DNA from 2 places in the Actinomadura sp. NPDC048032 genome. Region 2 is predicted to be linked to the other one. Evidence: riboswitches for the same ligand, from Rfam matches in the RefSeq annotation. Region 2 holds a riboswitch; the other holds the start of a gene.
The links. Region 2 has a riboswitch for cyclic di-AMP ahead of AB0C69_RS13870 (CHAP domain-containing protein). Riboswitches for the same ligand answer to the same signal wherever they lie in the genome.
Positions count from the first base shown of each region.

Region 1: it holds a riboswitch for cyclic di-AMP, as region 2 does, so the genes downstream of both, AB0C69_RS33890 (NlpC/P60 family protein) here and AB0C69_RS13870 (CHAP domain-containing protein) in region 2, are expected to answer to the same signal.

Region 1 is NZ_JBEZJP010000387.1:4,233-7,430, reverse strand. It holds gene typA (translational GTPase TypA) at 1-1,363, opposite strand, end outside; cyclic di-AMP (ydaO/yuaA leader) riboswitch at 1,555-1,686, shown strand; gene AB0C69_RS33890 (NlpC/P60 family protein) at 1,694-2,710, shown strand; gene AB0C69_RS33885 ((deoxy)nucleoside triphosphate pyrophosphohydrolase) at 2,707-3,093, opposite strand; gene AB0C69_RS33880 (Mut7-C RNAse domain-containing protein) at 3,122-3,198, opposite strand, start outside.
Region 2 is NZ_JBEZJP010000080.1:9,635-12,832, reverse strand. It holds gene AB0C69_RS13875 (hypothetical protein) at 1-585, opposite strand, end outside; gene AB0C69_RS13870 (CHAP domain-containing protein) at 779-1,456, opposite strand; cyclic di-AMP (ydaO/yuaA leader) riboswitch at 1,471-1,621, opposite strand; gene AB0C69_RS13865 (DsbA family protein) at 1,960-2,586, opposite strand; gene AB0C69_RS13860 (TetR/AcrR family transcriptional regulator) at 2,700-3,198, shown strand, end outside.

The DNA.
Region 1 (3,198 bases), on a different contig from region 2:
CCGGGACGAGGAACTCCATCCGGATCCAGCCCGTCCCGTGGTTGGTCATGTGCTCCATGCGGCCCTTGCGGACCGCCATCAGCTGCGTGACGGCGCCGAGGTGCTCCTCGGGGATGTCGACGGTGAGCCGCTCGACCGGCTCGTGCTTCTTGCCGTCGATCTCCCGCGTGACGACCTGCGGCTTGCCGACGGTCAGCTCGTAGCCCTCGCGGCGCATGTTCTCGACCAGGATCGCCAGGGCCAGCTCGCCGCGGCCCTGCACCTCCCAGGCGTCGGGGCGCTCGGTCGGCAGCACCCGGATCGACACGTTGCCGACGAGTTCGCGGTCGAGGCGGTCCTTGACCATCCGGGCGGTGACCTTGGTGCCCTTCTCGCGGCCCGCCATCGGCCCGGTGTTGGTGCCGATCGTCATGGAGATCGCCGGCTCGTCCACCGTGATCAGCGGCAGCGGGCGCGGGTCGTCGGGGTCCGCGAGGGTCTCACCGATCATGATGTCGGGAATGCCGGCGATGGCGATGATGTCGCCCGGCCCGGCCTCGTCCGCGGGCTTGCGGGTGAGCGCCTCCGTCATCATCAACTCGGTGATCTTCACCCGCTCGACGCTGCCGTCGCGCCGGCACCAGGCGACCTGCTGGCCCTTCTTGATCGTGCCGGCGTGCACGCGGCACAGCGCGATCCGGCCGAGGTAGCTGGAGGCGTCCAGGTTCGTCACGTGCGCCTGGAGCGGGCCGTCGGGGTCGTAGGACGGCGCGGGGATCGTCTCGGTGATGACCTTGAACAGCGGCTCCAGGTCCTCGCTGCCGGGCATGGCGCCGTCGGCGGGCTTGTCGAGCGAGGCCCGCCCGGCGCGGCCGGACGCGTACACGATCGGGAAGTCGATCTGGTCCTCGTCGGCGTCGAGGTCCATGAACAGCTCGTAGGTCTCGTCCACGACCTCGTCGATGCGCGCGTCGGGACGGTCGGTCTTGTTCACGACCAGGATCACCGGCAGCCGCGCGGCGAGCGCCTTGCGCAGCACGAAGCGCGTCTGCGGGAGCGGGCCCTCGCTGGCGTCGACCAGCAGGACGACGCCGTCCACCATGGACAGGCCGCGCTCGACCTCGCCGCCGAAGTCGGCGTGCCCCGGGGTGTCGATGATGTTGATCGTCAGGCCGTTGTGCAGGACCGCGGTGTTCTTCGCGAGGATGGTGATCCCCTTCTCGCGCTCCAGGTCGTTGGAGTCGAGCACGCGGTCGTCGACGTCCTGGTTCTCGCGGAAGGCCCCGGACTGCCAGAGCATGGCGTCGACCAGCGTCGTCTTGCCATGGTCGACGTGGGCGACGATCGCGACGTTACGGAGGTCGTCGCGCGTGGAGATGGGCATGCGGGTTCGCCTTGCGTGAGAGTTCGGGAGTCGCCGCAGACGTGCGGCCGTACCCATTCTACTTGGCCGTGCGTACCACCCACTCCGAGTCGTTCGCCCCATCGGTCACACGGACCTCGATTGGCCAACTTTGCGCATCCTTTGTAATCTGCCCGAGATCCGGTCGTCCGGAGTCCCGCCCCCAGGGGACTGCGGCCGGAACGCCGAATCTCCCGCGGGAGAACCGGGGACCCACCACCCTCGGGGTGAATCGACGCTCGTCGTAGGGCGACTCCTGGCCCGAACCCGTCAGCTAACCCGGTAGGCGTACGAGGAGAGGAGAACACCGGCTTGGCTCCGGATTCCCCCCGGCGGCGTCGCGTTCTGCCCACCGCCACCGCCACCCTGCTCCTGATCGGTCTCGGCGCCACCGCGCCGGACCTCGCCCACGCCGCCCAGCCGTTCCGGCCCGCCTCCGCGCCCACGGCGCCGAGCCCCACGCCGACGACGGAGAAGGGCCTGCGCAAGAGCCTCGACGCGCTGAACGAAGAGGCCGAGATCCTCACGGAGAAGTTCAACAAGGCCCGCGTCGAGTTCACCAAGGCCCGCAAGGCCGAACAGGACGCCACCCGGGAGGCCGAGCGGCTGCGCGCCCTCGCCGAACCCGCCCGCCAGAAGCTCGGCAGCCTGGCCGCCGCGAACTACATGGCCGGCGGCCCCGACGTCCTCTTCGGCTCCGGCGCCTCCCCCGAGGGGCTGTCCGACCGCGCCTACCTGGCGCAGAGCCAGGCCACCGCCGTCCTCGCCCTGAAGAAGCAGATCGACCAGGCCGACGCCGCGGAGCGCACCGCCAAGGCCAAGACCGCCCAGGTCAAGAAGGCCTGGGACGACGCCAAGCAGGCGCGCGAGGCCGCCAAGGCCAAGGTCTCCGAGGTGATGAAGCGCCTCGACAAGCTGACCACCACCCACGCGAGCGACCCGCGCACCGGCCTCAGCGCCACCGTGAAGGGCTCCGGCCTGCCCGCCAAGATGGCCCGCAAGGCGCTCACCAAGCTCGGCTCCCCGTACGTGTGGGCCGCCGCCGGACCGAGCAGCTTCGACTGCTCGGGCCTCGTCGTCTGGGCCTACGCCCAGGTCGGCAAGCCCGGCCTCCCCCACTACACCGGCGACCTGTTCGCCATGGGAACGAAGGTCTCCCGCGGCGCCCTCCGCTCCGGCGACCTGGTGTACTTCGGCAGCAACCTGCACCACATGGGCATCTACCTGGGCGACGGCAAGTACCTCCACGCCCCCCAGACCGGCGACGTGGTCAAGATCTCCAAACTCTCCGACCGCTCCGACTTCGCAGGCGCGAATAGGATTTCCTAGCCGAGGCCTTGGGCGGCCAGGAGGTCTACTGCCGGGCGGTCGCCGGGGAGCCAGTTGACGTCGTGGAGCTCTGAGGGTGCCAGCCAGCGGAGTTGCAGGTGCTCCAGGGCTTGCGGCTCGCCTTCTACCAGCTCGGCCGTCCAGACGCGGAGGACGGCGCGTTCGCTGAGGCGCCAGTCGCCGCCCACGCGGCGGCCCAGGCGTACCTTCACGGCCAGTTCCTCGTGGCACTCGCGCACCAGGGCGTCCTCGTCCGACTCTCCGGGGTCGACCTTGCCGCCGGGAAGCTCCCAGCCGCCCGCCATGTGCGGCGGCTCGGCGCGCTGGGCGGCCAGCAGCCGCCCTTCCGCGAGGATCGCCGCCCCCACCACCACGAGATCGATCGCGACCAGCTCCTCTCCGTGTTCGTGATCAGACCGCGGCGCCGGTCCGTCCGGTTCCGTCCCGCCTGAGGGAGTCGACCAGACGCGTCGCGTCGCGGACGATCT
Region 2 (3,198 bases):
GCGGAAGGTGTAGGTGTCGAGGTCGAGCATGACGCCGCGGTGCGACGGCTCGCCCGGCCCGCGGTCCCCGACGAAGCCGGTGACGCTGCGCCCCTTGTAGGTGACCTTCACCTTGGTGTGCATGGGCCAGCTCGGGCTGGCGAACAGGCCCTTCTGCATCGGCTTGCCGCCCGCCGGGGCGCCCGTGTCGCCGTTCACGCCTGAGCCGTCGTCCCAGAAGTAGGACGCCTTGGTGCTGCCCGACAGGACGGCGTGGCGCTTCGGTGCGACCTTGGCGGTGCCGTGGTGGGTGGCCTTCGCGGCGGGCTGCCCCACCTGCTTCCCGGTCACCTGCGTTCCGGTCACCTGCTTTCCGGTGACCGGCTGTCCGGTCATCTTGTGCCCGCTCACCTGTTGTCCGGTGACCAGCTGTCCGGTCATCTTGTGGCCGGTGACCTGCTGCCCGGCCACCTGCTGTCCGATGACCTTGTGCGACATCGGCTCGTCGGCCTGGGCCCCGTGGGAGGTCCCGGCCGCCACGCCCGCGGCCAGCAGGCCCGCGAGAGCGGTACCGATCAGGGCGGTGTCGATGGCTCGCTTCTGCATGTTCATCCTTTGCTCGGTGGTCCGGGGCGCCGGGTCACGCCTTCGGCTAGTCGGGGGCTCGCCGTTCGGGCATGACGGATCCGGCGCACGGCACGTGGGCGTGCTCGCGACGTGGGTGTGATCGCGGAGGGTTGGAGAAGGGGGGAGGCACCACTGGACGGTGCGGGGCGACGGGCCGCTCAGCGGCCCTGGCTCACCGGTACTGGGGGTAGCCGTAGCCGGCGACGGTGGACGTGTCGCGGACCTTCTTCTTCACCGCGTCACCGGTGTTGCCCTCAATGGTGTTGATGGTGCCGTCGTGGTTGTCCTTGACGACGATGCCGACGTGCTCGACACCCTTGATGCCGCCGCCGTTCCAGGCGAAGAAGACCACGGCGCCGGGCTTCGGGGTCTGGCCGAAGCGGCCGGTCTTCTTGAACCACTTGGCGTGGCTGACGGTGTAGGCGTCGGCGCCCATGCCCTTGGTGCCGGTGTGCTGGCCCAGCCAGGACACGAACATGTCGCACCAGGACTGGCCCTTGTAGACCGAGGCGCTCTTGGAACCGATGCGGTGGGCGTTCTGCTCGCCCAGCGGCGAGCCGACGTACCAGTCGTTGAACTTGCTGTTGCCCGAGGCGTCCTCGTGGGTGCCGATCTGCGTGCGGGCGAGCTTGATGACGTCCTGCGCGGAGGCGCCGGCGGTGGCGGTCTTCGCGCCGTTGGCGGCGGCCTGGGGCGTGGCGGCGACGTGCGCGGCGTTCGCGGGCTTGGTGTCCGCATGGGCGGACGGGGCCAGGGAGGCGAGGCCGAACGCGCTCGCCAGGGAGAGGACGGCTCCGGCGGCGAAGCGGGTGCCCATGCGCTTGGTCAGGTCGAAAGTACGAGCGGTCATGCGAAGGTTCTCCTGAGGTCTTCCAGTCCGCCTACCGGGTTAGCTGTCGGGTTCGGGCATGGAAGTGGCCCTACCGCGACCCCGCGCAAGGCGGGAGTGCGGATTCACCCCGGTGTTTCGGTGGGTCCCCGGCTCCGCTCGGCCAGTGATCGGCGCTCTGCGGACTCGGCGGCGGACGTGCCTTGATCGGCCGTCCTGATGATCAGGGACTCGATGCGCCCGTCACGATCTGGTCGGGCGCTCCGGACGGGCTTTCCCGTCGGTCACACACCCACAACAGGTTCAAGCGGCCCCATATTTCGTCAAGCACACCCCAAAGACGCCGCTGACCTGTAAAGACTCCCCAAAGCGCCCTCAACGCAAGGGCTGCGGTCCAGTCAAGTCGGCCCAAGATTTCTGGTCGCCACCTCGCCCCAGCGGGAGACGATCATCCCCGAGCCCGGACCCTCACCACCCGCGGGCTGGTCATCAAGGTCCCTATCTTCAAGACCGACCAGGACGCGTCATAGTCGCACCGGAGCCGGGCGCGGATGCGTGGTCCTGCTGGAGCGCCGGCGCGGTGAGTCGGCCCTCATCAACTCACCCCTCAGCGCGGCGAGTGACACGGCTCCGACCAGGACCGTCCCGTCGGGAAACCGGAACACCGGCACTCGCGGGCCGGACACGCGAGCGGACCGAGCCGGTTCCGCGTGGGGCCGCTCGCCGTCCCACCTGACGCCGGTCGCGGACGCCAAGCCCCGCAGCACGTTGACGTCGCCGATGTCCAGACCGTCACTGAAGTAGGCGCGGTAAAGACGGGCGGTCATGTCCTCGGCGGTGCCGTGCGCGGCCGCCAGCGCGATGAGCCGGTGGGCGTCGGCGGTGCGGGCGGGCACGATCCGGTCGAGGTTCACCACCAGGCCGTCGACCGCCGCCGCCCGTGCGATCTGCTCGACCCGCGCGGGGGGCGCGAGAGGGAAACGGCCGCGGCTCGGCGGCGGTTCCGCCGCGGAGCCCGCGGTCTGGTACGGCCTGAAGACGACCTCCAGTTCGCCTCCGCCCGCACGGTGCTCCTCGGCGGCCCGCTGGAAGCGGGCATAGCCGAGCGCCGACCAGACGCAGGCGATGTCGTGGGTGAACTCAACTTTCATGGGTTCGTCCTTCAATGGCGGCACGGATCGTTCCGTGCCGCCTCAGCATGCCCGCCGCCGCTCGCCGCGTCAATACGGAACGTTCCGTGCCGCCTGAGGGCTATGCTGTCCCCATGTCACCCAGACGTCCTGAGCGCCGAAGTGAAGAGGCCGCCAACGCCGTCATCAAGGCCGCCATGGACCTGTGCCAGGAGGTCGGGTACCGCAAGGTCAGCATCGAGGGCATCGCCGCCCGCGCCGGCGTCGGCAAGAACACGATCTACCGCTGGTGGCCGTCCAAGGCGGCCGTGCTGCTGGACGGCCTGCTGTCCACCTGGAAGATGGACGCGACCTTCCCCGACACCGGTGACTTCGTCGCCGATATCAAGACGCAGATGGCGGCGGCCTCGCGCATCCTCGGCGACCCGCACGTCTTCCCGCACTACCGCGCACTGATCGGCGAGGCCCAGCACGACCCGGACCTCCACCAGGCCTTGTGGGACAACTTCATCGGTCACCTGGCGGGCGCCGCGGCCGACCGCATCCGCGTAGCGCAGCGCAAGGGCCAGGTCCGCGCCGACGCCGACCCGGTCCTCGTCACCGAACTGCTCTACGGGGCCGCCTACTACCGCC